Regions from separate parts of the Synechococcus sp. BL107 genome, predicted to be linked through region 3. Evidence: predicted binding sites of a transcription regulator. Region 3 holds the regulator's gene; each other region holds the start of a gene.
What was found. The regulator NtcA, encoded in region 3, controls nitrogen genes in cyanobacteria. The targets are predictions, from matches to a motif close to GTANCNNNNGNTAC.

Region 1 (10,630 bases), 960 kb from region 3:
GGTATGCAAAAGTAATCGATGCTCTCTTTTTGTTCCACGACGTGTACCCGTTGTATAAAAATTGCGTTGCCTAAGACTTAATTGTTCCTCTGTCAAGTCTTCGCTGTATCCAATCAAAAGTGTTTTATCAATATCTCGATATGCGGTAAAAAGTTGTCCGTTAGGCCTCAGCTCCAGTGTCTGAACATGCTCCGTCAGGTTGATGACCACGTCCATGGTTAAACCCTGGAGTGCATGCTCAATCAGGGCAAATTCAACAGTCATGGCCCACCAATGGCAAGGCGTTCCTCGCAGGACGACTCGTAATGACGGATCGCAGCTCCTGGTATTGATCCATTGCTTTTGAGCTGCCGCACTGAATACTCAACGCACTGGAGCACCACACTCGTGAGTTCACGGCCTTCGCATATGGCCCAACTGCGCAATAAAACATGAAGGCTTGGCGGCACAGAGACCGTCAGCTTCACCTGATTTTCTCGAGTGGTCGTTTTGACCATGGCACGCGCCTTTTGGATCAACTTAACGTGTTTCTCGACTCAAAGCAACTGCTGGGTATCTTCGTAGTAACTGCTGAGGTACTGCAGGGGTGCTACGCCCGATCCTAGTGCCATGCAAGAACGGGGCAAAAAAACAGGCCCTGCAAAAGGCCTGGTGGGGAATGAAGTTGGGTCGAAGTAGTGAGACTCAGTACCGCGATCGAATTGAGCTAAGCAGCGCGTTTGTCGTCGCCGTACCAAATGCCACGTCGGCTGTCGGGAAGACGCTCAACGGCTCTTTCGTAGCGCTGTCTGCAATTGCGTTGGCGAAGATGTTCCTCTGCCTCCTGAAGGAGTTGAGCGATTCGTGCCTCTGACATACAACGCGAGTTGGGCTCTCTAATTCAGATGCAGGACCACAGCTTCATCAACCCCTTGGGCTAATTATTAAGTATTTATGCTTACAGGCGTGACGTTTGTTGGCGCAATCTCTCCCCTTCAATGCCCCCGATCAGGGTCAGGCTGACTAGGTGTCATGCACGCTCCCTGAGAGTCCTCTCGTGGTGAACGATCTAGCTATGGAGTTTGTTGGCTAATACAACGAGACGTTTGTTGAATGGAGTGACGTAGGTGTCGTTGAACTCAGCTCGACGTGATGTGTTGGTGCAGTCGCTTCCATATGTCTCTCGTAAATCACCATAATTCACGACAAAATCCTGCCTAACTGCGACAAGTTTTGATGAAAATTCTGTGTATTTCTTCCGCCAGTCAGTTGGGTTATCTCCTTGGATGTTCTCGAGCAGCTCAGCTTTCAACGCGAGAACATCGTTTAATCCATTTTCGTAGCCCTTCCCTGCGATTTTGATGGCTGTCTCGGAGTCTTCGCAGGCTTGAACCATGGCAACATTTGCCTCCGCTAAGGCCACGTCTTGTTTTGAGGGTCCACAGGCACCGAGCCCAAGGGACAAAACGCATGCGGACGATGCAGCAAGAAAAGAGAGTTTCAAGAGTTCTTTTTTTTTGGAGTTTGATCCGATCAGTTCAACCGTGCAATCAAGACTGTTCGATTCGTACCATTGCACGATTTGAAGCAGAGTCCAATCCTTGTTCTTATCATCTTTATTTAGCAAACTATTCATGCATAAGAATCTTTCGCGGATGAGGTGAATGTGTTTAAGCTAGGTAATTGGCTGGAACACTTTTGAGCCGGTTCGCATTGCAGCTGATCATTTTTTCGAGCTTGGTTTGGCTCGGGCCATGGACAAAGGCGCAATCGTTTTTCCGCCGACCACCCGTTCAGCTATCGATCCATAACCCCTCCTCGATCCAAGGTGAGAGAAACCGGACCACGATCTGTATTCGTGTTCCCTCTGATGCTGGGGCAAAACTTGAAACAGTTGTGTTGTCTCAACTTCCTAATCCTGATCAGTGGGATTGGGGGAAGCGTCCACCTCAGGTTTATAAAGGCCGCTATGCACTGCGAGGTGGTGTCAGCGCAGGTCTTGCTACATCATCGTTTTCAACGGCAGGGAACGAGCTGACGATCAATCTCAACCCTCCGGTTCCTCCCGGTGACCAAGTCAATATCGTCTTTCGAAGTTTCAACCCAGATGAGGGCATCTACCAATGGGCTACCAGACTGATTCCCAGTGGTAACGATGCCCTGGCTAGCGAGGGCCCGACCCTACGTCTTCACGTTTACCGGAACGACCGTTTTCGATAATCACTTGATAGTGGTCGGTCACCTGCATCCTGACGAAAGGGACTGTTCGGTTATCACCAGGGTTCTAAACCCATAAAAAATGCCACTCAACGAGTGGCATTGGGTGTGTGAGGTGTTGATCTCTTGTGTGAGGAGAACAACTCCTTCTTTGTAGCAGCGGATTGCCTGAATGAATTCTAAACTCAAAATAAGTGGCACAGTGCCAATCATGAGCTACCGTTGTTGCCTGATCGATTCGAACTGATTTGATTTCAGAATATTTATTCGCCTAAAAATCAACTTTCAGTCTTCTTGACTGATTTGTTTGCTAATAGAGTTAATATGTGATATCTGCCAGTATTAGCTTGTGCCTAAGTTCTTTGGTAAGATAGTTTGAAAATGAATAATTCTTGAAATCATTTCTTGCCTAATCCTGGCGTTCGGTCATGAAGGATTCATTGCTAGGATAGATGTTGTAAATAGATTCAGGGCTTTGGTGATGGTCAGATCCATAATCGCGGTCTCTTCGATTATCACATTGCAAATCCTCTCTTTATCGCCAGTACTGGCATGTGATCCGTATCTTTATTCGGGAGACTTCGAGGAGATGCTGAATGACGGCGAGTCATGGGAGATCGTTCTAGATTCAATGAAAAATTCAATTGGATATACAGGTCAGTCTTGCTTCTATGAATTCAAAAAGTATTCTAAGAAGAATAAATCAAAAATCCCCAATCTTTATATGATGATGTCTAAGTAAGGGGATATCTTGTGAAGAAGTCATATTCGCTTCATCAGTCTTGACTCATCGCATCGAGGTTCCTATTTGCTTCTGCAGGGCGGTTGATTTCGGCCATAAAAAAGCCCCACCGAGGCGGGGCTTCTCAGTTAATTAGAAATGTATTACTTGGTGTAGGCAACACCGCGATACTGAAGTGTTGGATGCATGTCTCGAGTGACATGATCACGGCATGTGTTGTAGTGCTCATGGCGATAGGTGAGCTCAACGCACTTCTTGGGAGAAGCAGGCTGGCTAGCGCCGTAGGTTTGACCTCTGTAGAGAAGAGCTGTCATGTCGAGTTCCTCGAAGAAATCCAGGTCCCCGTTCCGTGGCCTGGCTTGACTGCGCCTTGTGGATGCAAGGTGAACGTGTGTAGCTGTTGCTACAGAAATTTTATAGCGCATCCGTCAACCCTCCTGACGTTCAGTCTGTTACAGAATTAACTCAGCGCGATCAACCGTTGGGGTTTGGCCTGCTTTTCACGGATTGATCGACTAACAGCGTTCACGTTGTTCAGCAAGGAGCAGCCCCGCCGAAGCCATTTGGGGGGCTGCGGCCCTGTTGCGAAAGCCACCGTTGCCGATGGCCCCCTAACTCATCGCTTTGGCCAAACGATGAACTAAATGAACTCTGATCAGTCCATCGAGCTTCTTCGGATCAGAACTGACGGATCGATGCATCCGATGTGACTCCACTTTGAAACGAATAAAGTCATCAAGCCTGTCCTTGTTCAATGCATCACACAGTTTTGATACTGCGATTTGCAGCTGAAGTTACTAGAAGCTCCATGTCGAGTACACATACTGAAGTTGAAGTAGTCGATTGGCCTAACTGCCAGGTGCGGGCCAAAATGCATCGACAACTTCGCAAGAGGATGGCAGTTAACGATCTTTAACTGCCTCTCTCTTCCTCATGACGGCTGACTTGGTTCAACATTTAAAATGCATGTCAGAATTCTTACTCACAAATTGACAGCAGAAAACCCCAGCATTGACTGGGGCTTTCCACGTGTCCTTGGACGGGATAACTACTTATAACTTGTAATAGGTGGTCAGTGTGAATTGTTAGTACGATTGCTACAAACCCCTAAAAGGTCCATCCACCCCTGCATTCACCAACAGAGATGGATGTTTATTTGACCTGTCGATCCCGTCCAAGGACGACTGCTCAATATTGACTGTTCGCGTGGGAATCAGAGTGACAAACGTTTGTTGTACGGGTGACATATTTATCCAATGCCGCTGCCTAACCGGCATTAAAAGGTGATGTGAGTAGATCGCTAAAAATTTTGTTCTTATTTCTACCACTTTCGATGCTTCACTAAGACATGGTCCTATTCATGAGCCTGCGAACTGAGCGTTGAAACGAATAAATTTGTAGATCTTCAGCAAAGGCTGGAATTGATCGTTTGTTGTACCGGTTTCATCTGAAGCTCTTTCCTGTAGCAATTAAGGCAAACCAGCCTCCAGCCCTGGATAGAACCTGGAAATGGAAATTCAAATTAGGATAATTGAAGTTTAAATAATGTTCATCATGATTGTTGCCATGAGATTTATTCAACTCAAGAGTGTGATTATTCGCCGTTCCATGTTTGGAACAATAAGTCGACGTCGATATTAATATTTTTTCTCGTACTCCTGATCAGTTAGAGTCGGGCCTAGCCAATGCCCATCATTGGTGCCATCCATTCCGCATGTATTGCTGTAAGCAGAGCAATATCGAACTGATGAACGGCAGGGTTCGTTTTGTCTGCAATCCACAAAATCCCAAATGGAGCATTAATGGCAATTTGTAATCTCCAACGCCAAGTGATGATTTTCCATATCTTGTGAAGAAGTGGTTTTGGCTCTAAGTTGAGTCCGCTCATCATTTCAATTGAATTGACGCGCAATATGGCAGATTTCATCGATTAATGACGCGCTTGTTGAAATGGGAGCGTTAGTGTTGAGCCATCTGATGTGGCTCACGCCTCAGTGCAAGACTCAGTTACCAATATTTGTTGCTCTAGTTTCATGAAAATGGTTATACGACTGAAATTAGATTTTCGCTCCTCTTCAATCAGGACTGGCGCTGACTGATCAACCGACAAGGCCAGGCTTCATGAAGCTGGTGTACATGTTGCATTCATGCCTGTAAAGCAAGGTGCGGCCTCCCGTGCAGGGGAGGCACACGACCCTGTTGCGAATCCACCGGTGATCTCCAAACCTCGGCGGAATCTATCCATCGCAGCGGAGAACGATGAACTACATCAACTCTGATCAGTTCCCGGAGCCTCAGCACATCAGAACCGACGGATTGGTGCATCGGATGAGACCAAAGCCTTGATCATTCAGCATTCCTTCACTCATACGAAAGCTATGGCTCCCCCTCTGGAGTAAGAGCCATAACCTTCGATGCGAAATCTATTGAAGCAGCCACGCACCAATAGACCCTATTCATCGCCTGGAATCGATGAACTGAATTAACTCTGATCAACCCTTCGACCCGCTTTGGATCACATTCGACGAATCGGTGCATCGAATGAAACCTGGGCCACGATCACTCAGCGGTCCACCAGTTCTTGCTCGAAGTCTTCTGAAAAGAACTCATCCATTTCGAGCCCCACAAGGCTGATTAGTCTGCAGTGAGTATTCAACTCAGCTAGCAAAGCTTCCATGGCATGAGTCACAACGGAAGTTGTGAGCATCTAGAAGCGGTATCGACACATTCTGGCCACAGCATGCTCCGATTTGATGCAGTCGCTTGCTCTACAGCGCAGAGATGGAGTTCTACCAGCTCCCCTGAGAGGGGCTAATCCTGCATCTAAGCATTAAAAAACCCAGTCAGTGACTGGGATGTTGAACGGAGAGGGTCGGATTCGAACCGACGGTGGGCTTGCACCCACGCTGGTTTTCAAGACCAGAGCCATAAACCACTCGACCACCTCTCCAAAGGGGTCGTGCAACACAAGGCATTGCACGACCATTGTATTCGGACACCCTTTGGCAGCTAGTTCGGTTTCGCCAGTGGAAGCAGACATTTGTCTGAATCACATCCGGCTGGGCCAGCCTCGGTGAGTTCCCCTTGGTCGTAGCGTTGTAAAGCGTCAAAGAAGTTGCTGCTCACGCGCCGTTCGACCACCTCAGACTGAAGCTTTTCATAGGTTTCAGCGTCGATCGGTTCGAATGGAAGCCGTGGGAATGTGGCATTGGCGTCGAAACGCGCGAGCAGTGCTGCGGAGATGTAGCCCTCCCCTTCGTTCATCGCTTTGAACAGTGCCTCAGCGATGGGTTCAATTTCGTTCTCGCGAAATTCAATCGTGGCTGAGGTGTTGTGGGCGGTGTAATGACGTTGGACTTGCATGTAGAAGTCAAATTGCGCCATTGCTGAGAAGCCATTGATATCAACGGCATCAGCACCGGGGAGGTTGGCCCAGCTCACTTCAGTTGGAATTTCAACCAGCCATTCCGTGCAACGGGGGTCAAAAGGATCGTTGAGCAAACGACCCTCCTCGTCTTTGTCGGATTGGGAGGGAACGATGGTGTAGCCGTAATCCATACAGGCCATTGCGACGGGATCATCTTTTCTGAACGTGATCCGACGGATGAAGCGCTGCGCTTTGGGAGGGTGCCAGCCAGGTGCAGCACCGGTTAGCAGGCTTTTCGTTCCAGCTGGCTGAACAGTTGTGCAGCGATTAGGACGGCGTAGACCTTCGCGATCGCAGTATTCCCAAACGGTTTCATTAACGATGGCTTTCCAGCGAGCAAGATAAGCAGCTTCCTGGGATTTAAAGGCAAGCCCTTGCTCGGTATCCGGACGGCCGGCTTCCCACCAGTTCAGCCATTCGGTGCCAAAAGCATGCACAAAGAAGTCGAATAACCCGGTGAAGCTCACTCCCACGATGGGATCCCATTCCCGGCTCTGGCGATAGCGATCCACCTCAAAACGATGGTTCAACAGGCACGCCACGGAAAGGGCACCGGCACGGAACGCATCGGCTTGGCCCTCTTCATCGCTGGGATCAATTTGATTGAGGTGAACTTCAGCCAGGTTGCAGTGGAAGTCGGCACCAAGAATTTCGCCACACGGATTGAGTCCATAACGGCTTAAGCGGTGGTCGAGCTCAGCTGCACTCATTTCACCGTGATTCGTGCAGAGCCAACGGCCCGCTTCGTCACGGCCTTGGTCGCAGTAGATCTCGATGAATTCCTGACGCAATTCAGGCGTCTTGAGGAGATCGGCGTTCGAGCGTGCGATCGCTTCAGGAGCGAATTGAATCGCCCCTTCCCCAGACATAAATTGCTTGGTGACGGCGGCGTGAACAACCTCTTTGGTTGGGCGGGTGTGGTAGACGCGGGTGTGGTTTGCCATGCGAAGCGAATCCCGCTCGGGGTCGATTCGCCAATTTCCCTCATCATCCTGCTGCCAAAGATTGTCCTTTGCTGATGCGGCAGCGTGGTCGTCAGCGGCAAACTGGCGCATTCCTGCACTGCGGCGGATGTTGCCCGCCACAATCGTGACGGCGGCTTCATCGATCAGCAAACAACACTCGACTGAAGACAGACGCCGTCCAATCGCTTTATTCAGCAGTCTTGCGACGCGTTCGTAGAGATCCTTGAGTTTGACGGGATTGGCCATCCCACCGAAGCCCTTCAGGGTTTCGCCGACAGGACGTACATCATTCAGGTCGACTGCAATCTCAACAGTGCCGCCGTTGAATTGGGGGTCGCTGCTCAATTCGAGGAGAAGCTGGTAACTATCAACCCAGCCCCGACGCGTGTCACCAACTTTGATTTGGACCTTATTGCCGTCAATGCTGTGCGTACAGGTGTCTTGACGTGACTCGGCTGGAGTAATTCCGATGTCGCTCACTGAAACAACGTTCAGCGTGTTCTGGACGATTGGAAGTTGATCAATCAGCCGCGGCTCGATGATTGCGCCAGTGCCGCAACCCATCATCGCCAGGTCCATCATGAGACCGAAGGCTTCCCAATCCACAAGGTTGGTGGAGGTGCAGTTGTAGGAGCCAGAAAAGTTCTCGGGCTTTTCAATCCAAGGAGTTCCGCCGATCCATAGCCAACGACCAGACGGTAAGGCCTTCTTTTCGGCCTGCATGCGGGCCATCAACGTGAGCTCGGTCTCCGTGAGATTGCCAAGCTTCTGAAGGCCATCGAGGTTTCTGGTGCCAACTTGGCTCCAGCTTTCCCTTCCATTGGGGGTGCGTCGGCTGTAGGTCCGATAAAAAACAGGGTTTGCTGCTGGAGCCGTTGCTGGAAAGTCCCCGAAGCTGAGGCACTGTTCTGCGGTGGGCTCCACACGATTGGGGGTCAGGGTCACGTGCGTTAAGGGGCACAACTAATGGTCGAACCCTAACGCCATAGATGGGGGGAGCAAGTTCTCTTTACCACCATCTGCAGTGTCCAGTTCAAACTATTCTCAGAATTGGCAGCAATTGATGCAGCGCATCCCTGAGCCGGAGCTCATGACCACCCAAGAACAGGTGGATGCCTATGCGCATGCCGACTTCAACAGCGGTGATGCCAGAACAGTGGCTTTGGTTGCGCAATTAATACATAAGACCGGTCCCCTTCCAGAGAATCCTGTGATCGTCGACCTTGGCTGTGGCCCAGGGAACATTGCCATCCGTTTGGCTGAGTTCCTGCCAGAAGCGCAGATAATTGGTATCGATGGATCTGAGGCGATGTTGGCGGTGGCCAAGCAACGCTCCGTTGAGACGTCGCGCGAGATCAAGTTCGTCGGCATGCAATTGCAGGACACTGCAGCTTTCTTCAAGGACTCGGCAGATCTAGTAGTGAGCAACAGCTTGTTGCACCATCTCCACGATCCGGACTTGCTTTGGACTGTGACGCAGGCGATTGCTAAGCCCGGTTGTCGCGTCTTGCATCGTGATTTGCGTCGCCCATCAAGCCTTGCTGAGGTGCATCACCTGCAACAACAACACCTTTCAGAAGCACCATCGATTTTGATTCAAGACTTCACTGCATCTCTCGTGGCTGCTTTCACCACAGATGAGGTGAGTCAACAACTCCGTCGAGCTGAGATGAATCGCGTTAAGGCATGGTCTGAGGACGATCGATATCTGGTGGTGTCAGGCTTAGTGGGTTAAAAAGTTCTGATGAGCAGCAGCCAAGCACCCCTAGATATTGATTTAGCCAAGCAACTGGCTGATGCCGTTGATCGACGTCGCAATTTCGCGATCATCTCCCACCCCGATGCGGGTAAAACCACGCTCACTGAAAAGTTGTTGTTGTACGGGGGTGCCATTCAGCAAGCCGGAGCCGTGAAGGCACGGGGGGAGCAACGAAAGGTGACGTCCGACTGGATGGAACTTGAAAAGCAGAGGGGAATCTCGATTACGTCAACCGTTCTGCAATTCGACTACGGCACAACAACGATCAATTTGCTCGATACGCCTGGACATCAGGATTTCTCCGAAGACACCTATCGAACCTTGGCTGCCGCGGATAACGCTGTGATGTTGGAGGACGCCGCAAAGGGGCTTGAACCACAAACGCGCAAGTTGTTCGAGGTTTGTCGAATGCGACAGATCCCGATCTTCACGTTCATCAACAAAATGGATCGCCCCTGCCGCGAACCGCTGAGTTTGCTCGATGAAATTGAATCTGAACTCGGCCTGATTCCTTGGGCTGTGAACTGGCCCATCGGCAGCGGCGAACAATTCCGAGGCGTCATCGACCGCCGTACCCGCGAGGTGATGTTGTTTAGTCGTGCTGGTCGAGGCCAACAGGCCACGGAACGCAAGTTGTCGTTGGACGATCCGGCCCTGCGTGAACTTGTCGAGGAGGATTTACTCGATCTAGCCGTTGAAGAACTCGAGCTGCTGGAGGCTGCAGGAGCAGACCTGGACTTAGAGGCGGTGCATTCAGGCGACTTAACACCGGTCTTTTTTGGGTCGGCTATGACCAACTTTGGTGTTCGTCCCTTCCTCGATGCATTTTTAGAGCTTGCTCAACGACCGATTGGTCGCTCGAGCAGTGACGGAATGATTGATCCGCTTCGAGAGGATTTCAGCGGATTTGTTTTCAAGCTGCAGGCCAACATGGATCCACGTCATCGCGATCGTGTGGCCTTCGTTCGGGTGTGTAGTGGTCGTTTCGCTCGCGATATGACGGTGAAACATGCCAGAAGTGGCAAAGCGATTCGCTTATCGCGTCCCCAAAAACTGTTTGGCCAGGATCGTGAAGTAGTTGAAGATGCCTATCCCGGGGATGTGATTGGTTTGAATAACCCGGGGATGTTCGCGATTGGCGACACACTTTATGTGGGCTCAAAAGTGGAATTTGAGGGAATTCCTTGCTTCAGCCCAGAGATCTTCAGCTGGCTTCGCAATCCGAATCCCTCTGCGTTTAAGAATTTCCGAAAGGGGGTGAATGAACTGCGCGAAGAGGGTGCCGTTCAAATTCTCTACGACACCGATGAAAGTAAGCGGGATCCAATTCTTGCTGCGGTTGGGCAATTGCAACTCGAAGTTGTTCAGCATCGCTTGGAAAATGAATATGGCGTTGAAACGCGTCTTGAACCCCTTGGCTATCAAGTGGCGCGTTGGGTGACGGGTGGATGGCCGGAACTGGAAAAGTTGGGACGGATCTTTAATTGCAAAACTGTTCGCGATGCGTGGAATCGGCCAGTGCTTTTGTTCAAGAATGAATG
Region 2 (10,630 bases), 1.0 Mb from region 3:
TGTCGGTGCGACTACCGCAACGGCTGCTTGGCTGTGTGAAGGCGATCCACTCACCGTTGAACGCATTTCAGGAGCTGTGGACCCTCGTGGCCTGGTTCAAGAATTACCCAACCAACTGGATGGAACGCTTCCAGGGGATGGGATCCTTGTGTATTGGCGAGAGATCACTCTGCAGTTGCCACGGACCAATAACGCTGGTACTCCGAGCTACACCGATGGCCGATGGTGGTGGCGCGAAGAGGATCCCGATCATCCAGAGTTTTTTGAACGTCGTGGAGACATCACGCGTTATTCCTGCGACCCAGCTTGACGCACTTTTTTGACAGCCAATCTTGCTTCGAATGCTGTGATCAAGCCGAGGGTCGTTAACCCCAGGAGCCCGATGAACTGCATGTTTGGATCCATCGACGCGCCATCCCCTTGGCTGAATAGTGCACCAGACAGAATCCAGGCTCCGTTTGCGGTGGCTGTGACCCAGTACGCGCGCCAGCGACGTTGGTACAAGTAGCCGGTGCCAAGACCCGGCAGCACATTTAGAAGGATGGCCACCCACGCCGAGGACGCCGCCAAAATCTGATCACGCGTCGGCGTTTTTGGATTGAACGAGGTCACTTAAAACACCATGACAAATTTGATCGTATCGCTGCTTTGCTTGGCCCTGACGTTGTCCTCATTTCTTGGACTGTTGATTCTTTTGTTGGGTTTAAGACGTGTGTTTCGTGAAGCCCCGCAACTCAATCCTCTCGTTGCAATCGACGATGAAGCAGTGGTTGATGGCAATGGCGACCGTGATGAAATCAGCCTCACGGTTGTGATTCCAGCGTTCAATGAATCGTTGAATATCCAACGTAGTTTGGGAAGTGTCTTTCAATCCCTGCCACCCTGTTCAAATTGGCGTGTGGTGGTTGTCGACGATATGTCGACAGATTCCACAGCAGATTTGGCTCAGCAATGCGCTCTTGCCATGCATGAGCAAGACCGGTTCACGTTGATTCAGGCCGGCCCACGCCCCCCTACCGAACGTTGGGTTGGCAAAAATTGGGCCTGTGCAAGGGCCATGGAGCAGGTGAAGAGTACGTGGGTTCTCTTCATCGACGCCGATGTGGAGTTGCGGCCAACAGCCCTGCGTCGTGCGCTGTTTCAGGCCATGGAGGAGCAGGCCGATTTATTCAGTCTTGCTCCACGCCTCGTCTGTCAGTGTCAGGCGGAATGGATGGTTCAACCGATCATGGCAAGTTTGCTGGGCCTCGGGTTCCCAATCGTCGAAGCGAACAACCCCTCGTCAGATGTGGCATTTGCTGCTGGCCCGTTCATGTTGTTTCGTCGGGATGCCTACGAAGCGATTGGCGGTCATCGTGCTCTAGCAGGTGAAGTTGTGGAAGATCTTGCATTGGCTCGAACGATCAAAACGTCAGGTTTTCGTCTTCGCTACGTGCTCGGCCTCGATGCCCTAGATCTGCAGATGTATTCGGATCTTCCTGCTCTTTGGGAGGGATGGACAAAAAATTGGTTCCTTGGCCTAGATCGCAATATTCCGAAGGCTTTAGCTGCTGGAGGAGTGGTGGTTTTGATGTTTGCCTCTCCATGGATTCTTTTCCCCATCTGTGCTGCCTTGGCTTTGCTGCTGCCCCTCGATCTAATGAAGATTTTTGTGGCCTCGTCCCTACTTGCGGGGATGGCGTTAGGTCTTCAAATTCTGCTCCGTTTTTGGATCAAAGATCGCTTTGGCGTGCCAATGAAGTTCTGGTGGTTGATGGGTGTTGGTGGACTGTTGGTGGGTGCGATCGCTCCCGTATCGGTTTGGAGAAGCATTACGGGTCGTGGATGGACTTGGAAAGGACGATCGCTTTCGTTGAACTAAGGCTTGTTCGATGATTTGCGTTGTCGTCGGTTTGCCTTTCGTGTTCCGCCGTAGCGATATCCCTTCTCTTGCACCAATGTTGACCAGCAACTGGGGCAGACAAACAACCAGCTTGTTTGCTTGTCACTCGTGACCCGAAAATGGGTCTGACCCGAGCAATGGCAGATATCGCATTGTTGCTGTTGGTTTTCCACAGTTTTTTGCCGAAATTCGCTGCTTTTTGGGTTGAGCTGCCCATCTTCAGCGAGAGTCATGGGTCTTAAAAATCGAGACCCAGAACAAACAGCGGCTGACAGACGTTGGATCGTTCAAGTCGCGCTGCAAACGGAAATCATTGCTATCACTGCATTGTGTCTAAAGATACAGACGCCACCCATGGAGTGGGATACAGAAAAATTTGATTGGACGCCCCTATTTGCTCAAGCAGTCGGAGCAGTCGCCTGTCACCCAGGAGGGGGCAATTTTCCCTTTGTGGAAAACCTGTGCAAAAGCCCCGTGGTGAAAGGCTTTTAGGGATAAGTGCCTACCTACTGATCGCTTTTCTGTGGCTTGAGGGAGCCCTTTGAGGCCGCAAGGGCGGCCATTTCGTGGGCGGTGCGTCCGGGTTCGACAGCGTCGGGCTTCTTCTCGAAGTGGGCGAGCCAGCTGCGGTAGGCATCCAGCTGAGATGCCTGCGCGGAATAGTTTGCATCCATATAAAAATCCTCGACGCCTCCTTGGGCGCCTTGGCCTGTTGCTAGCGCGAGCTCGACCTTGCTCAAACGTTGTTCGATGGTTGATAGGCGTTTGAGCAGATCTCCCTCTTGATTCGTGCCGTTGAGCACCCTTCGAAGCGATTTGGACGGCTTGAGTTTGATGTGGCGCTTTTTTCCCATGATGAAAGCTGTTCTTCTGCCATGGTGGATTGGCTCAGAGGAGGTTCGCCATGGAAGGACTCCCCCCAGTGACTCCGTTGACGGCCTTAATCGTGGACGACCATGGTCGATTGACCTATGTGGGTGCCGACGGCTGTCGAAGGGTGATTGTTGGAGACTCTGATCTTCTTCAACGCCTGCAACAGCTCCGTGATCTGCCGGGAGATGAGATGGAGGGGGGTTGCGGAATTTGAACTTGACGGACTAGTACAAGTGCACTAGAACAAGTGTATTAGTTGGTCTAGTGCCATGTCGACAAGCTCCCCTTATGCACCCTTTCAGGCTGATGCCTGGATGCAGCAATCTCTGATTCGTCCTCGGAAGGTATTTGTTCCTGCGGTCGCTTCGCAAGCGGTTCGTTCGAGAGGAGTGCCTCGTCATCGTCCATCGCAAGTCGTCCAAGGAGAACTTTTTCTGTTTCCTGTTGTTCTTCCTTGCTGACCAGTCTGCAAAGAACGTTTGCAGGCTGGCGCGAATGCCCTTGGATCTGCCAATGTGATCAATGGTTTTTCGCTATCCCTCCATGCTGCTCTTCGCATCCCAGACGGCTCAGGGTGGTCCTTCCGTCATCCTCCCTGCTCTGTTAATCACAGGATTACTCATTGGCGCATCTCAACTTTTTGTTCCCAAAGGTGGTGATCAGGATTGATTATTGATTGCTAGGGAGTCTTGTTTTGTTGATACTCATTCCTTAGGTGTGAGTGCCGACAAAAGCGAGGCTCCAAATTTGTTGGGATTGAAGCTGCTTCGTTTCGGAGTTTGCCCTAACCGGACAATCACTGTTTTGTAGCTGGGTACCACAAGGATGAGTTGTCCTTCATATCCTTCCGCTGAATAACTGTCTCTTGGTAAGTCGGGTCTGCGGCGTTTAGAGCTCAGCCACCAATGAGCTCCGTATCCTTTTTTCGATCCTTTAGAAGAAGTTACGGCATGTTGAACCCAGCTTTTAGGAAGTATTTGTAAACCATTCCATACCCCTTGATTGAGGTATAGCAAGCCAAATCGAGCCCAGTCTCTGGCGCTAGCCCATCCAAGAGATGATGCTACGAAATTTCCTGACGCGTCGGTTTCTAAATAGGCCGTGTTCATTCCTATCGGTTCGAATAGTTCTTCATAGGGATAGCTCCAGTACGCAGGATCATTGTTAATCGCTAAACGTAATCCTCGGCTTAGAATATTGGTTGTTCCTGATGAATACGACCAATCCCGCCCCACTCGTCCTGTCAGTGGTTGTTTCGATGCAAATGTTCCTGTGTTGGCTTCTTGAGTAAGCATTTGCACTAAATCTGAATCCAAGCTCCTTGAACGTTCATCAAATCTCAAGCCACTATTCATTCTTAAGAGATGATCCAGTGTGATTTTTTGTCGGTCATCTTTGTTGTTGCCCCATTCTGGTAGTGACAACGGTTCATTAAGCCGTAATTGACCATTTTCAACAGCAATTCCAATCAGCGCATGGGTCAGACTTTTGCTCATCGACCAACCAATTAAAGGTGTTTCCGGTGTGATGCCATCCGCATATCTTTCAGCAATTACCCAGCCGTCTTGCACAACAACAATGGCGCGGGTGCGTTTTGGTGCAGAGGCTTGTGCTTCTTCAAATGCCTTTCTGATGGCCTTGTCTAGTTTATTTCTGTTAATTCTTGGTGGTATGTCTGCTGCATCGGATGAAATCTTCCAGGGAGTTGTTTGAACTATTGGATTTGTTGGTTGTTCTCTTCTCTGATCGGGGAGTTTGACGACTTTGGTATTGGCAATTGCTTGACTACACCCAAGATTCCCTTGACGAACAGCTTTGCCTCGCACAAGTCCAAGGAACGCCCAAGCGTGAACGACTCCACGATTGACATCGATTTGGGTTTGGATTAGTCCTTGGGCGAGCGCTAGATCTTCACGTTTGAGCCGGTTTGCATCCATTCCGGCCATCAAAACGCCGGAGCAGAGAATCTTTGCGCTGTAGGCCGTACCTGCCCGGGCCAAGTTGAACGTTTTGTGGGCGAGTGGAAGGGTCAGGGCCGCAGCAGTTCCTAAAACAACGACGGAAACTCCAAGCGCTCGATTTTGAACCGTTCGACCAAACAGCCTTGGCAATATCGCCTCCCCTAGAAAAAGGCGGGAGTGAACCTCCCACCTCCATCATCGTCGTTATCCGGATTTAGTACACGCCGTAGCTGACTCCGCGGTACCGAAGTGTGCGTCCAGCAGTGGCTTCTTGTTGTTGCCCAATTGCTTCATAGGCAATGCCCCTATACCGCAATTGTGATTTGTTGGTAGGGACTAACGGTGTGTGCTGGTTGTCGGTGTAATCAGCATTCCGAAAGGCACGGACCATGGCGGAACGTGCAAGGTCAACGGCCCGACTTTTCACGGCGCGGGCTTTGATCAGTTGAAGCGTGTTCATAAAACACTCCTTCATTGCCCACGCCCCCGTTGCTTGGCATGGGTCTGACTGCAGCTTCGATTGGAAGCTCAACGTGCATCAAGAATAGCATTTTTGTATCAACCGCTACCGAATGTAAGCTTTCATTGCGCGTTCCGTTGTTCAGGCCTTCAGTTGGAGGGGGGAGGAGATCGATTGCGCGCCACCACTCTTCTTGGATGGCCAGCCCCAGGGATTCGTCTGATCGATCACATCGCACACCATCGATTGCTGTTAAAACAACCAGATCTGAAGCCACAGCCCCATGCAGCACTACCTCATTGTCTGGAACTTCCCAACAGTGCAGGGGTCTTGGGAAGCCTGCCCTTCATTTGCCGGATACATCAATTCGGGAGGGCCTGGCGATCACTTCGAAGGTTTTGAACTGAAGTACCGCGTTTGTGATCCAATCGGTGGAAAAGGAATGGCGATTGCGGTGGCTGCCGACATCGGCAAAGTGTGGGCCCATCTCGCACCTTGGATCGAAGGCTTTGGCATCCAATTCGATGTCACCCCGGTTGTGTCTGATGCAGAGTTCGCTGCCATGTGGCCTGGCGTGCAGGCATCTGCAGCGTCTGCTTGATCGTTTGAACAACACTCCACTGGTTCACTGGAGAATAAGCCGTTTGTTTTTATGAGTTATGGCCATTGGAGGGTGTCGGATTATGAAGTGAACTGGCTATCAAACGAACTGGTTCCGAGTTTGAAACCTTCCTGCTTTAGGGCCCGTATTGTTATCAGTACTTTTTTATATTCTACCAAGCTATTTTGGCTTCTTATGTATAACAATTGCCAAGCCTAGTGTACAGTAGCTCTTGTTGCTTTGGATAGCATTTAAGTGAGAAATCAAAAAAGGCTGTGATTTTAATAATTCCCTTCTGAATGCTATGTATTTGAACTGATAAGACGATGGTTCCATGAATGATGCAGAGTTCAATGGTTTCGAGATGGATGCAATCTCTGCTTGATCATTCTTTTCCTGTTGTTACGCAGATTGGTAGCGAATGAGTCTGTTGCTTTTTCTGGAACTGAATATAAACAAGGAATGGAAACACCAACCTGGCTTTTTACAGTCGAGCTTGTCTATTCGGTTGTTGCTGTCATGGGCTTTGTCCAACTCGCTGGTGTGTTAACTCGTCGCTCGAGGCGTGCCAGGTTTCGTCGACGCAAGTCCTAATTGTTAACGCTAAGTCGTTTGAATCCGTTTCTTTAGCGACTTTACCGAAAAATCCAATCCTTAATAAGCAGCGTTTGGTTTCAACTCTTCACCAAATACTATTCTGATGAGGGAAGCATCCAGAATGCAGCAACAGTAGTAAAGTTAGAAGTGGCGTTTAAAACTTTTAGATCTCTTGATTCCTTTACAGGTCCATTTGCCTAAGAATGGGTGAATATCCTAAATCACTTTATTGATTCATACTTACCACAATTCTTCTTCGCACTCTGTTTTTATCGTAAGATTTGAGGTTGCGTATGCTACGCAGAGTAATGAATAGCCCTCCTCGATTTGATCATCATCTAAAAAGCTTTGATCAGATTGATCGACTGTACCTTCTAATATTTTTCCAACACATGAGCTGCAAGCCCCTGCTCTGCATGAATATGCCATATCGAATCCCGCTTGCTCTGCTGCATCAAGAATGTATTCATCATCCTGACATTCAAATGTTTGCAATCCCTTTGGGGTATGCATTGTGATCTTGAAAGCAGACATCATTAACTACAACCCACATAATTATTGTTGTGCAAGAAGGATCGATAGATGTTTATGTTGCTCTTCGTGCGATAATTTTATACCACCCAGGGTTGTGTTGGCGATTGTCAGCACCCAGTTTATGTGTATCGTTTGATGTATTATTCTGGTCTTTATTAGCGCCTGCTTGTTGGAATTAATCAGCCATTCGGACTGATCAAGATAATGTGTTAACAGTTTGGAATTAACAATGACAATTTCAAATCCCATTTCGCATCACTTGGGTCCGATAAAGGGCTGGAGGTATAAAAGATTACACATAGCAGTCGCCTTGAGAAAGCAAGGCTGGTCGTACACGAAAATAGCAGATTATTTATTTATGACGCCCAAAACAATTATGCGAGATATAAAATGTCTCGCGATTAAGGCACATTGTAGTAAAAAATATAAGTTTCACTCGAAGATTCAAGCATGATGATAATTGTATCAATCACTGTTTAACTACGAAGATTTATTCCTAAGCAATTGGGGCCCGGGTCGAGCAATTCATATCCAAATTCACTAGATAATCACTTCGCGTAAAGAGAGGATGTAAAACATTTGTTGTGCGATTAACAATATTTGTCCAAGTCATCAAACTCCAGACTAGCTAATGGGAACGCAGTCTCAATTGCTGAATATAGTGACATCTTCAAAAAAAACGACACAGTTGGTTGTGTCGCATAATCTGAGAGGTTTCAGATTGATTAATTTGTTGAGCTTAGTTCTAGTCTAAACTCAAATTGAGTTATTTCGCAGAGTGCCCTTTGAGTATCAGCCAGTGGTTCTCAGAGGAAACTAGAAGTAGTTGTTCATGGCTTGAATCGATACCCAAAGATAGTGGCCAACCGTGTTGGCTCCCACCCCAAGCCCTGCGATGAATGATCCAAAGAAAAAGAGTCGGTAATAGCCAGCACTGTTCTCTGGAACCCAAACGTCGGGATCCTGCATGTATTTAGCCAAGTCCAATCTGATGCAGGATGCTCTGGCCAGTCAGCAGCTCCGTACCGAGGCCAATGATGAAACCCATCATTGCCAGACGGCCATTCCACTGTTCGGCAAAAGAGGAAAAACCGAATTTCGCGTCGTCCATGCTTTAGAAGTGCATTTTCAATAATGTAACGGATTATGTCACCAGCCTGTGATCTGCTGTGATATTCGATACTCCTAGTTGAAGAACATAACACTCACAGCATATGCCTCAGATTGCTTAAAAATCATTGATCAGCTGGCATGAGTCGTTTGATGCCTTTCTTTAACTCGCTTATCCAGAGCTACGAATACAAGACAATTATCTGCAACCTGTGTGTAATCTATATCCGCGAGCTGTATGCACATATGTCACGCTTGTTGCGAGCGTTTAATACTCTTACTAAGTCTGTGATCGACCATTCTGAATTGGTCGTTCTTAGACGGGATCGACAGGTCGCGAACACATCTACCCCTTCTGGTGAATGCAGGGGTGGATGGGCCTGCAATTCTGTAGACGGCCTTCACGACAAATTCGACAACGTATTAATGCGAACCAAGAATCCTGATGCGTAACATGATTTGAGTTCTAAGGAATTATAATTAAAAATTTAATTTATTTTTAGTGTCTTATTCAATGATTCTTTCTGATGACACGATTATGTATGCGTCAATCTCATGTTAATTGTTGTTATGTTATGGTTCAATAAACACCAATGCTAGAGAAGAAACCCTTGCTGCAAATAATTAGAACAAAGATCGCGGTAAATGAAATCAAACTTGCATTGACTAATCTAAAGACAATCGGACTTCTTTTTTTCTTCTCTTGATCTCCTAAGCTTTCGTCTAGGTTTCCCCAATATCCGTAGACAACTAGTTTTTGTGGCTTAAGATTCTTGTCAACTGAAATTGAATTATATCCATTATTATCAATCTCATATTGTTGAAAATCAATTTTTTCTGTTTCTCTTAGAAAAGTATCCATAATCCATGAAGCATGCATTCTAATTCCAATCAGAACCCAGGCTGCCAAAGAAGAACCAATAACAACGTTCAGAAAATTCATGAAATAAATATTTTATAAATTCTACATTTCATCAACTCGTAAAATGATTCTATGCTGCTTATTTACTTATCAAATGAGACAATTAAACCCCCAATATCTACATAGCGTCAGATCACAAGATACACATGAGTCGTTCGAATATAATAGCAACACAATTATTTGCGTCTTTATCTATCATTCAAATCGATAGAGCTTGCATTTAATATTCCGGTGATTTAGCTTAGAAGATATTTATATATCTTATCCGCATCAAAATGATTATCGACCCTGAATATGATCTGAAGGCTATTTGTGGTTAATCCTAAGGCTTGGAATCTGGTACAGCTGAAGTTATTTCTTTATCATCAATCTTTGGCCTCACTTAATCTTTTATATCTATTGACTTCCTAGAGTTAACAGTTTTGTCATTAGGGCTTTTCTTAATAGTTGCTGATTCTCTCTCTGTCGCGCTCTTATTTGTATCTGTATCCTTTTTAGAAACATCAGCTTTTTCGGATTCAGACGTCTCTTTTGAAGGACCAGCTTTCTTAGTTTGTACAGGTTTTTTGGGCTTATACTTGGTAGTATCTAAGTTTTTTTCACCAAAAGCTTTATAGCTTAGAAATATAAGAGCCGCCGTAACTGGAATTGACGTGATACCACCTGTAGCGATTTCGAAGCCGGAAAGTGCCATTGCAATTTGTACGGTCAGGATAATTTACCATCCCGTATCGTTGTCAATGATTGAAACTTATCGATCTGCGGACGGTATAAAATCTTCAAGCTGCAAGTCAAATATAGTATGTAGTAATTATGATGACTGTTTATGATAACAAGTTATTTATAGACACTTCAAGTATGGACTTAAACCCCTTTAAGTATGTTGCAAGGAGAGTAAGTAACAAATAATCCACTTTAATGACAAATTTTGTCCGCTGTTTGCGGCTAGATGCGTAATCATAGTTTATAGGTTAATAAGTAATCGGTATGGGAAATCTTTCGTCGAGCAATAGATTGGATTTTAACTATAAGACTCAAAATTCTCGAGTAGAAACGATCTATTCTTTCAACAACGATTCTCGAAAAGACACATCTTTGAATTCCTCTATAGAATTAATAGAAAAATGTTATCGGCAAATATTTTTTCACTCAATGAACTCTGACCGAGATTTATTTCTTGAGTCACAGTTTAAAAGTGGCAGTATTGAAACAAGAGATTTCATTAGAGGCTTACTGCTATCTGATCGTTTCTATCGGGGTTATGTTGCTTGCAATAATAATAATCGACTTGTTGAACAGGTGATTGGAAGAGTTTTAGGGCGGCCTATTTATAGCATTCGTGAAAGGCTTTCTTGGTCAATTTTGATCGCAGATCGTGGATTTAATTATTTCGTTGATACCATTTTAGATAGTGATGAGTATATGCAAAGGTTTGGTTACGATGATGTGCCGCGACAAGTTAATAGGACTCTTCCAGGTAAAGCAATCGGAGAGATTCCTATCTATCAGCGATTGCCCAGGTATGGTGAAAGTTGGAGAGATCGTCTCATTCAAGATAACATTATGATGTCTATCGAGGCATTTAATGTTGCAAACAGACCGCGCACATCTGTTGACAATTTAATTTACAACGAACCTAAAGGGAGGTCATTGATAATCTGGAGAGTATCACTATCCATTGGCATTATTT
Region 3 (10,630 bases):
GGGGTTCCAGGGCTAATTGCCTGCTTGGGACTTCTCAATGCTGCAGTGCGCAAAGGCTTGGCAAGCCTTCACCTCGATCGCCCAGAAGCCTTAGCAGGCATTGCTTGCCTGGCTGCCATCAGTGGAATGTTGGTGCAAGGCATCACCGACACGATCTTCTTTCGTCCGGAAGTCCAACTCACTGGCTGGTTTGCCCTAGCGACCCTATCCAGCCAAACCGATCAGTCCAAGGAGGCGTAATGCTGCTCGCAGGATTTGATGCCGGACAAACCAAGACGCGTTGCCGAATCAGTCGCTGGCAAGACGGTCGCTGGGAGCCGATCAGTGATGGTGATGGCCCCGGCGTTTCTCACCTGGCATCAGCCGGAGGTGTGGAGCGTTTCCGGGAAGCCATCCGCTGTAGTAGCTCGGAAGCGATGAATCATCACCCGGACTTAGCCCTCGATGGTGCCGTGATCGGCGCTAGCGGCATCGAGCAAGGATCCGTCGTCCAAGAGCAGGCAACGGATCTACTCGCCAAAACCTTGGCCCTACCAACGCCTCAGGTGCTGGCCACCGGCGATGAACGGACGGCCCTACGGGGCGCTTTCCCCAACGATGCCGGCATCGTTGTGATCAGTGGCACGGGAATGATCTGCCTAGGGCGAACTGATCAAGGTATGGAGCATCGCTGCGGAGGGTGGGGCTGGCTGTTGGATGGGGCTGGCTCAGCCTTTGACATTGGTCACCAGGGTCTTCAACTGACTCTCCAAATGGCAGATGGGAGGAGACCCGACCATCCATTGCGCAACCAAATCTGGACAGCCCTGGGTTGTACAACCAGCGCAGCAGTGAAAGCCAAGGTGGTGCAGCCAAACTTTGGTGCTTCAGGTTTTGCCGCGCTGGCCCCTTTTGTCACCGCAGCTGCGATGCAAGAACTGGGCGAAGCCCGCTGCATTCTTGAGCGATCAGCCCTGGCCTTAGCGACGTCTATCCACACAGTGGCTATGAAGCTCCAGCTCGATCATCCAGATCTGGTGGGCCATGGTGGAGCCCTCGAGCATCTCGATGGCTTCAGCAGTTTGGTGAAAACAGCAGTTCAGACCGTTCTCCCATCCAGCCACTGGATGCCGGCCGCAGGTGATGCCTGTCACGGCGCTTTGGTGATGGCCCAAGAACGCGTTGTTAAGCAGCGTTGAGGGATTGGTCCACTACGGATGCCAGGTGGTTAGCCCAGTATTCAACAAGGGACATATCAGCAGCCTCCACCATCACTCGCACCAAGGGCTCCGTGCCGCTCGCCCGCACCAAAACACGGCCGTCTGAGCCCATGGTTTCCTCAGCAGACCTGATCGCCGCCATGAGTGGCTCACAACTGGACCACTGCTTGCGTCGAGTTTGGCTTTGCACCGTGACATTCACCAACTTCTGCGGGAAAGGCTGAAAGCTGCGATCCAACCAATCGCTCAGCGTGATGCCCTGGGCATGACACAAGGTGGAGAGTTGCAAGGCGGTCAGCACCCCATCCCCACATAGGCCATGGGATGCCGCAAGGATGTGACCCGATTGCTCTCCGCCAAGGGCGGCTCCACTCGCCACCATCGCAGCATGGACATGCTGGTCTCCAACAGGCGTGCGCTCGAGGATGCCGCCCCGCTCTTCCCACGCACGTTGAAAGCCAAGGTTCGACATCACGGTGGCAACAAGTCGTTGATCGGTTAACGCGTGTTGGTCCTGCAGCACGGATCCCCAGAGGAACATCACGTGATCGCCATCCACGATCCGGCCGCTGCCATCCACGGCCAACATCCGATCCGCGTCGCCATCAAAGGCAAAACCCATCACAGCGCCTCGATCTTTCACAGCATCTCGTAGGGGGCCTAACGCCGTTGAGCCACAACCCACATTGATTCGGGAGCCATCGGGCTCACCATGCAAAACAGTCAGATCAGCGCCAAGGGCCTGAAATGCTTCAGCCCCACAAGCCGTGGCAGAGCCCCAACAAAGGTCGAGCACGATCGGAACCCCGTCGAGTCGGTGGGTGCCAACAGCAGAGAGAAGCATTGATCGATAATCCGACAAGAGATCGGAGCTCTGCCGCAGGCCTCCACAAATCGAGTGGTCATGGTCGGAATGGTCGATCTCACCACGCAGACCAGCCTCGATCCGGGCCTGACGCTCGGGGGTCAACTTCGCCCCGTTCGCTCCAAACACCTTGATGCCATTATCCGCTGGTGGGTTGTGGCTCGCAGAAACCATCAGACCGCCTGCTGCTCCAAACTTGCGGATCAACAGCGGCACGGCAGGGGTAGGACACAAACCCAGATTCCACACCTCACGCCCAGCGGCGGTGAGGCCAGCGGTTAACGCTGACGCAACCATGCTGCCGCTCGTGCGTGAATCCATCCCGATCAACACAGGCCCCTCGACGGCCAACACCCGTCCAACCCAGTAACCCACTTGCAAGCAAAGGGCGGGTGTCACGACGCTGCCCACGCGACCGCGAATACCATCAGTCCCGAAACCAGGGATGGCATCTCCAAGGGTCGGACCAGCAGGAGAAAACGCCGCTTGAACCATGGGTGTCAATCGTGGAGAGCAGATTACGGAAACGCCACCCTCACTCCTTCAATAGGTCTAACGCCAAGGACCGGGGAGGCAAAGCAAAACGATGTGCTCTCGTGCAATCCAAATCAGAAGACTCAGAAACCCCCCACACCACTCCAAAAACCAGCGCCGCCAACCAGGTGCGGCTTCGCTGCCAGCACCCTGGATGACACGACAGGATCACTGCGCTGAGTAGAACCCGCTGATTAGAACCCACAGAATGACAGCAGTGCCAGGACCCGCTTGAACACAGGCCCCCGACTTGGGACCCTTCTGTTAATAGGGACCACCGCCCTCAGTGGCTTTGCAGCCTGGGGTGGGCAGAAATTTCTGGTGGAGAGGCATCAGCCCCTAACGCCGGATCGATCGGCAGCGCAACTCTGGACGACCTACCGCTGGGCGATCGATCCCCAGCAGCGCCGGGAAGCCGCGCTGTTGATGGCTGCACAAACTGGCTCCTACGACGTCTTGCAAAGCCAGGCTTGGGGAACGAGCCCGCTCGGAGCGGTGGCCCTAGAACTCGAGGCGGAAACGGCCACCAGACGGGGAGACCAAAGCCATTCCCGGAAGCTCTGGGACGACCTGCTCAAACGATTCCCACATTCAGCTGCATCCGCATCGGCTCGACGCGTTCTAGGGGACCAAAACCCAGCACTGCATCAAGACCTACTGAAGAAACAGCCAAGCCATCCTGCGGCGCTGAGTGTGGCGGAATCGATGGTTCCAAATTCCACAATCGGCTATCAGGGAGCGATTCACCTTGCCCGTTGGGGAGCGCGTTGGCCAGGTGCGTTCAAGCGCATCAGCCAGGCATGCAACGACCACAGTTCAATCGCGCCAACGACAAAAGATCGCCAATGGCTTGCTCGGGGATTAGCCAGCCTTGGGGATGGCCCTGGAGCACTGCAGTGCCTTCAACACCAACAACCTGGGTCAACCTCCCAACCTTCAAGTGAACCCTCCACACAACTCGCGATTGGACAAGCCTTACTTCGAGGCGGACATACCGAAGAGGGGACGGAACTTCTCCTGAACTTGACGCGTAATCTCCCGGAGGCTTCGGCCAGCGTTGAAGCCGCGCGACTACTGAGTGAACCTGTACGACCTTCGCCTGAGGTGCTCGATGCCATTCCGGTATCCGTTCAAAATCGTTCCGGGGCCCTGGCGGCAGCACGCGTTCGACTAGCCAACGGGGAGGGTGGCGAGGACGTTCTGCAGCGCTGGCCGGATGATCCAGACGTCTGGCAACTGCAATGGGACCTTGCCAGAGAGGCCCTGTTATCGGCGAACTGGGATCGAGCCAAAACCATCCTGACCCGTGAACCAAGCGCACAAGCATTGCCCGATCCCCTGGAAACCCGGCGGCTGTACTGGCTTGGCTGGAGCGAAGCACAGCTGGGGGATCCAAAGCGTGCCAGAACGATCTGGCAGCTGCTAATCAGCCAGTTCCCCCCTGGCTATTACCACTGGCTTGCGAGCGAAGCACTTGGAGACGCCACACCCCTAAACCTGACAGGAGCTCCAACACCAACCCAATCGCAGCTGATGTCTTGGGCCCCTTTAAACAGTGCTCAATCCTTCGTCAACACGCTTTGGCGTCTTGGGCTGAAGAGACAGGCCTGGGAGACTTGGCGCAGCGGGATCGACCCCAACACCCCACAACCCAAACCAGAACAATTGGTCGAAGGCAGGCTTCGCTTAGCGGTTGGAGACAGTTGGATGGCTCTCGATCAACTGCGGTGGCTCAGCCTGCGTTGGCGGTCGGCTAGCTGCCGTGAACGAATCGACCTCCACCACAGCCAGCACCCGAAAATTTTTAAAGAGGTCCTCCATCCAGCAGCGAGCGCGCAGCAGCTGCCTCTCGAGCTGCTCTTGGCTGTGAGCAAACAAGAATCTCGCTTCTCGTCAGGCGTGACCTCCACTGCGGGAGCGATTGGTCTGATGCAATTGATGCCCGCCACCGCCAGAGACGTCGCTGAAGCCCCGCTTACAGAGGACGAAATCAGAGAGCCGAAGCAGAACGCCGCACTGGGTGCCGCCTACTTGCGGCAACTGCTTTCGCATTGGCGGGGAGATCCCTTTCGAAGCATCGCCAGCTACAACGCTGGGCCTGGAGCTGTGGGGTCATGGTCTACGCAGGGCCTCAACGATGCACCTGCCCTGTGGGTAGAACGCATTCCCTATCCAGAAACGCGGTATTACACCAAAAAAGTTCTCGATAATTTCTTTGGCTATCTAGGCAGGGACAAGCGTTTTTGCGAACCAACCCTGAACGGGATTGGGCAAGACATGCCCTAAACCAATTCCAGAGAACACAATGACGGCCATCAACAACACCGACGTTGATGGCCTTAGGGAAATCCCAATGCGTGCGAGATCAAGACGAGCTAAAAGCACCGCAGAGGTCAACACCAAAAGATCACTCAGCATGTTGAGAAACAGCACATAAATGCCCACGGTCACCACAACAAAAAGGTTGACCACCAAGGTCATGAAGCGGCTGTAAGCCATCAACATTGAAAACTGCCGCATCACCAGGGACGGAATCGTGCACACCACTACAACGGTGAACACCTGCAGCAGCTCAAGAGACCAAAACATTGCAGGACTAATGCCCCGCGCGTTACTGAACAGGGGTTGGACGAGATTCCAGTGATTGCCCAAGACCACGGCAACACAAAACAGCAACGTCAGGAACGGTGCCCGCACCGGCAGGCTCAGCAAACGCAACAAAGCCATGGGCTAACGCTAAGCCCGTTGCCTTGAAGTAGCTGCCAAAGTGACGTCACTTGCACACGACTGATGACCGGTAGCCCTCAGCCCATGCCGCTGGGCCGGCTTCAGCAAGTTGTCCTCGTGGTGATCGCAGTCGCACTGGCCATTGGACTGCTCTTCATGCGGGGAGGGATCCAAAGTGAAACCCCGATGGAACAACTCGCGCGGCGCTCGGTTGAACCGGAGGTTGCTCTCACCAACGGCAAACCAACGTTGATCGAGTTCTACGCCGATTGGTGCCAAGTGTGTCGGGAAATGGCCCCAGCGATGCTGGAGCTTGAGCGATCGACGCAAAACCGTCTTGACGTTGTTTTGGTGAATGTTGATAACCCACGTTGGCAAGACCTGGTGAATCGCTACGAAGTGAATGGGATACCCCAACTCAATTTGTTTTCGGCAGACGGCCAACCCCGCGGCAAATCGATTGGTCTACGAAAACTGGAGGAACTAACAGCCATAAGTGCGGCACTGATTAATGATCAACCGCTACCGCAATTTCGAGGCGTGGGAAGCGTCAGCAGCCTCGAGGGTGAGAGCACGTTGCAAGCATCGGTGGCGCAAACCGGTCCTCGAAGCCACAGCTGACTTGAGAGAGTTCGGCTCTGTCGCCATGATCAGTACACAATGATGATCTGCTAGCTCCATGGATCCCCGCTTCCGGGTCGACCTCATCGCGGCAACCCCAAATCCCCAACAGTGCGTCTACGTGGGGATGCACCAGGACTACAGCGAGGGTTTTGTTGCAGCCGACCGCGAACAATGGCCCGACGAAACCAAAGCGGGCGAAATCTGCGTCAAGCGTCTGCTGGCTGGGGAGCGAGGCCACTACGGCCCCATGGAGCATGCCCAGATCGTTTTAAACGTTGGCTGGTTTCCTCATTCCGTGATGCAACAAGCGCGGACCCACCGGGTGGGCGTGAGCTTTGATGTGCAGTCGATGCGATATACCGGCGAACGCATCTGCAGGGCTGCAGCTGGTGAACTCGACCTCGAGGAGGTGTTTTATTTGCGCCCGTTGGGGCAATACAGCAACCGCCAAGGCAAGAAATATGCATACAGCCAAGCTGAACGGGATAAAGATCTCCATCACTGCAAAATCAGCGCTGATCGATACCAAGAATTACTCGAAGCAGGCTTCGCAGAAGAACATGCGCGCGGGATTCTCCCTTTCGACTATCGGCAGCATTTTGTGGTGAGCTTTACCCTCCGGGCCTTCCTGCATTTCATGGATCTGAGGGCCAAACTCGATGCTCAACAAGAAATCCGCGAGCTTTGCGATCTAATGTGGCCCCATCTTCAAGCCTGGACGCCAGAATTTGCCGCTTGGTATGAAAAAACTAGGCTCCATAAAGCCAGACTTGCACCTTAAACAATCACATGAAATATTATATCTAAATAGTAATTAAATTTTTAGCTCAAACAATTTATACCTTTGCGAGGGTAACGCGTTCAGGCTGATGTTGATATTTTCCTTCGCGGTCGCTATACGTCGTAGCGCAAGGTTCGCCTTCAAAAAACAACAACTGACAGATACCTTCATCTGCATAAATGCGGCAATCAGCTCCTGAGCTGTTACTGAACTCAAGGGTGAGATGACCTTCCCAACCAGCCTCCGCTGGTGTGGTATTCACGATGATCCCGAGACGAGCATAAGTACTTTTTCCAAGACAAATCACAGTGATGTTGGGAGGGACTTTCATCTTCTCCAAGGCCACACCTAGGCCATAGGAATGGGCCGGAAGTATGAAATAACGGCCATCTTCATCTTCATGCAACGGTGTGGGCTCAAGATTGGCTGGATTGAACCGCTTCGGATTCATCACCGTGCCAGGCACATGCCTGAAAATCAAAAACTCTTGTGATGACAGACGAAGGTCATAGCCATAGGACGAACATCCAAAGCTGAGCACAGGATTCTCACGCTTCTCCGGGTCGAGATGACGCACCAATCCCGACTGAAACGGCTCGAGCATGCCCTGCCCAGCTTGTTCCGTAATCCAACGATCACACTTGAGCATCAGAAACCTCGGCGTAGTTCCGTGACTTGATCAGCCATCTCAACAACATTGGCGGGGATAGCAGGACCAGTGATGATCACATCCATCGAGCCTGGTCGTTGTTCAAGAGCTGAAAGCACTTCAGCTTCATCGATGTAACCAAAGCCGATGGCCAAGCCAATCTCATCGAGAACAAGTTGATCTAGATCACCGGTGATGAGGTGTTGACGGCAAACCGCCCAGACGGCTTGAACCGCATCGCGACAGCCTTCCAAGTTCGGCTCAGCAACACAGGCCGGAACAGCTGGCCGCAACCAAACGAGCCCCCCACATAACTGCACACGACCTGATGGCCCCTGTTGCACACCACCCTTCAAAAACTGACTGATCAGGACGCGGCTACCAAGACCTGCTGCGCGAACCGCTTGGCTCAACACACTGGAATAACTTCCGCGATAAGAAGCTGTATGCACCTGGAGCTGACCTTCTGGAGCAACCAGATGCAAGGCAGGCGGCGGTGCAAGAGCATCGGGAACAGGCCACAAACCACCACGTTCAGTGACACGGTGATCGCCTTCAAGAGAACGGATCTCCTGAGATTGATGGCGGTCGGTCAGGCTTGCGATCATCGGATCAGGTCACACCGGGACAACCCGGAAGACCTTGAATGTAGCGGCGTTATGCCATTCAACAAGGCATCCGACGCTACCTATGGTGGCTCAAGCGCAAAGAGAAGGGAACTGCGAGGCTGATGTGACTTCTTCTGTGCCATGAGCGATCCATCCCGAGCCCGAGCCGATGGCCGCTGTCGCAATGATCTGCGGCCGTTTTCTGTGACTTGGGATCCGATGGGGTTCGCCTTGAGTTCAGTCACTGTGAGAACCGGTCGAACAACTGTTCTCTGCAGCGTTTGCCTCGATGACAACGTGCCGCGCTGGCGTCGAGGCGAGGGGCTTGGGTGGCTCAGTGCTGAATACCGCCTACTACCCGGCTCAACACCGCAACGGCAGGGGCGTGAGTTGATGAAACTGTCTGGCCGCACCCAAGAAATCCAACGTTTGATCGGGCGCAGCCTCCGGGCGGCGGTCGATATGGCAAAGCTGGGAGAGCGAACCTTGCTGATCGACTGCGACGTCATTGAAGCGGATGCCGGCACCCGAACAGCAGCCATCACAGGGGCCTGGCTGGCGTTGCAGCGGGCCTGTAGCCGTCTTGTTTCCCAAGGAATTCTCGAGAGTTCACCTCTTCAAAGCCAAGTTGCTGCAGTCTCCGTTGGGTTAGTGGATGGCCAGGCCCTACTCGATCTCGACTACAGCGAAGACAGTCGAGCTGAGGTCGATCTCAATGTGGTGCAAGCGGACGATGGTCGACTGCTCGAAGTGCAGGGCACGGCCGAAGGCGCGCCCTTCAGCCGTGCCCAGTTGGATGAACTCCTGGATCTAGCTGAACCCGGGCTCAAGCAACTCATGCAGGCACAGCGAGAGGCTTTGGCTTCTGACTGAACAACCAATGAGTAATAACCGCTACATGACACATCCAGACAGATCCGTAGCTTTCAGCGCAGTCGCGGACAAGCCATGAGCAGCAGCACTGGTTTTACCCGCTATGCGCCTACTAGCACTGCGGCAGCAACCGCTCAGCCAGCAGGCCCTCGCTCGTTGATGGAGGTGATTCGAGGGCTGGAGGGTGCCAGCACTGAAATGGTGGAGCGCAATAAAACAATTTTTTTCCCAGGAGACCCTGCCGAACGCGTTTATCTGATTCGACGGGGCGCGGTGCGCCTTTCAAGGGTTTACGAATCCGGTGAAGAAATCACCGTTGCTCTGCTCAGGGAAAACAGCCTGTTCGGTGTGTTGTCCCTACTCACAGGTCAACGCTCGGATCGTTTTTATCACGCAGTCGCCTTCACCCGCGTTGAGATGGTGACAGCACCAGCAACCTCGGTGCGCAATGCCATTGAAGCGGACACCACTGTTGGACTCAGGCTTCTTCAAGGCCTCTCCAGCCGGATCCTGCAAACCGAAACCATGATCGAAACGCTCACACATCGGGACATGTCGTCCCGACTGGTGAGTTTTTTACTAGTGCTGTGCCGAGACTTCGGAGTGCCTGATGAGTTGGGAATCACGATTGATCTCCGCCTCTCCCATCAGGCAATCGCAGAAGCCATTGGCTCAACCCGCGTGACAATCACGCGTCTGCTGGGAGACTTGCGTCAATCCGGTCTCGTCCAGATTGACCGCAAGAAAATCACCGTTCTCGATCCGATCGCTCTGGCCAAACGGTTTAGCTGATCGGATCTGCAGCCGAGGGCTAATGCCATGAGTGGCTGGCTGCTGATTTTGTCCCTGCTAATCCTCGGGGGGATTTTGTCCACCCTTGGCGATCGGCTTGGCAGCCGAGTGGGGAAGGCTCGTTTGAGCTTGTTCAATATGCGTCCACGCCGCACCGCCGTGGTGATCACGGTGCTCACTGGCAGCCTGATTAGCGCCCTCTCACTTGGCTTGATGCTTTTGGTGAGCCGGCAATTGCGGGTTGGACTGTTCGAACTCGATACTCTTCAAGCACGGCTGAAAGACAGTCGTGAACAACTGGATACAGCAGAACGCGAGCGCATCGAAGCCCGCAAGGCAACAGTGCGCATCGAAGCCGAACTCAAAGCTGCTCAACAACGGGCTCAGACCCTTCGGCAAGAGTTGGCCCCACTCCAGGAACAACGTTTAGCCCTCGAGGCCGACAGAGATCGTCTCAGCCGCGACATCGCAGCCCGAGACGTTGAGATTCAAAAAACCGAAGCCGAGCTCAACACGGTGCGCAACCGCATCCAATTGGGTGAAAAGGAGCTCAAGGACCTGGAACGCAATCTTGTCGCTCTTCGCCGCGGGGCTGTCGTTGTACGTAGTGGACAAGTGCTAGCCACCGCCACCGTTCGCATGGAATCACCCGGTCAAGCCAAACAGGTGGTGGATCGCCTGCTGCAAGAAGCCAATTTCAACGCTTACGGCAAAGTCTTGCCAGGCCAACCACCGGATCAACAGATCATTCGTGTTCCCCGTAGCGACGTGAAGCGCTTGCAGGGGATCATCAGCAAACCAGGCACCTGGGTGATCTCGCTGCGATCAGCGACCAACGTTCTTCGCGGAGAAACGGTGATTTATGCGTTCCCGGAGGTTCATCCGAATCGGTTGGTCGCCCAACAAGGGGACGTCCTCGCATCCGTGAGGCTTGATGCCAGCGAACGCAGTAACACGGCGATTCGCACCCGACTCAAT

Region 1: a site for NtcA is predicted at 3,332-3,345, ahead of BL107_RS12290 (DUF4278 domain-containing protein). Genes of this name have one in related genera too.
Region 2: a site for NtcA is predicted at 5,272-5,285, ahead of BL107_RS12310 (DUF4278 domain-containing protein). Genes of this name have one in related genera too.

Annotation. Positions count from the first base shown of each region.
Region 1 is NZ_DS022298.1:1,583,711-1,594,340, reverse strand. It holds gene BL107_RS08250 (hypothetical protein) at 1-264, opposite strand, end outside; gene BL107_RS08245 (hypothetical protein) at 261-497, opposite strand; gene BL107_RS12650 (hypothetical protein) at 707-856, opposite strand; gene BL107_RS08235 (hypothetical protein) at 1,049-1,483, opposite strand; gene BL107_RS08230 (DUF2808 domain-containing protein) at 1,678-2,199, shown strand; gene BL107_RS12290 (DUF4278 domain-containing protein) at 3,082-3,252, opposite strand; gene BL107_RS12645 (hypothetical protein) at 3,427-3,582, shown strand; gene BL107_RS08220 (hypothetical protein) at 4,617-4,826, opposite strand; gene BL107_RS13245 (hypothetical protein) at 5,086-5,217, shown strand; gene BL107_RS13110 (hypothetical protein) at 5,502-5,645, opposite strand; tRNA gene BL107_RS08215 (tRNA-Ser) at 5,802-5,888, opposite strand; gene nrdJ (ribonucleoside-triphosphate reductase, adenosylcobalamin-dependent) at 5,948-8,275, opposite strand; gene BL107_RS08205 (class I SAM-dependent methyltransferase) at 8,394-9,065, shown strand; gene BL107_RS08200 (peptide chain release factor 3) at 9,075-10,630, shown strand, end outside.
Region 2 is NZ_DS022298.1:1,676,922-1,687,551, reverse strand. It holds gene BL107_RS08770 (hypothetical protein) at 1-310, shown strand, start outside; gene BL107_RS08765 (hypothetical protein) at 289-612, opposite strand; gene BL107_RS08760 (glycosyltransferase family 2 protein) at 623-1,861, shown strand; gene BL107_RS13125 (hypothetical protein) at 2,114-2,374, shown strand; gene BL107_RS08745 (hypothetical protein) at 2,389-2,736, opposite strand; gene BL107_RS08740 (hypothetical protein) at 2,787-2,969, shown strand; gene BL107_RS13250 (hypothetical protein) at 3,299-3,424, shown strand; gene BL107_RS08735 (serine hydrolase) at 3,460-4,866, opposite strand; gene BL107_RS12310 (DUF4278 domain-containing protein) at 4,931-5,176, opposite strand; gene BL107_RS08725 (DUF3303 domain-containing protein) at 5,460-5,777, shown strand; gene BL107_RS08720 (2Fe-2S iron-sulfur cluster-binding protein) at 6,615-6,908, opposite strand; gene BL107_RS12665 (hypothetical protein) at 7,725-7,877, opposite strand; gene BL107_RS13120 (high light inducible protein) at 7,882-8,019, opposite strand; gene BL107_RS08705 (hypothetical protein) at 8,599-8,961, opposite strand; gene BL107_RS08700 (hypothetical protein) at 9,323-9,634, opposite strand; gene BL107_RS12305 (phycobilisome rod-core linker polypeptide) at 10,093-10,630, shown strand, end outside.
Region 3 is NZ_DS022298.1:626,966-637,595, reverse strand. It holds gene BL107_RS03145 (IctB family putative bicarbonate transporter) at 1-240, shown strand, start outside; gene BL107_RS03140 (BadF/BadG/BcrA/BcrD ATPase family protein) at 240-1,178, shown strand; gene glmM (phosphoglucosamine mutase) at 1,165-2,559, opposite strand; gene BL107_RS03130 (lytic transglycosylase domain-containing protein) at 2,830-4,884, shown strand; gene BL107_RS03125 (hypothetical protein) at 4,822-5,325, opposite strand; gene BL107_RS03120 (thioredoxin domain-containing protein) at 5,389-5,946, shown strand; gene thyX (FAD-dependent thymidylate synthase) at 6,005-6,730, shown strand; gene dcd (dCTP deaminase) at 6,786-7,379, opposite strand; gene BL107_RS03105 (cob(I)yrinic acid a,c-diamide adenosyltransferase) at 7,379-7,987, opposite strand; gene rph (ribonuclease PH) at 8,129-8,860, shown strand; gene ntcA (global nitrogen regulator NtcA) at 8,936-9,652, shown strand; gene BL107_RS03090 (DUF3084 domain-containing protein) at 9,680-10,630, shown strand, end outside.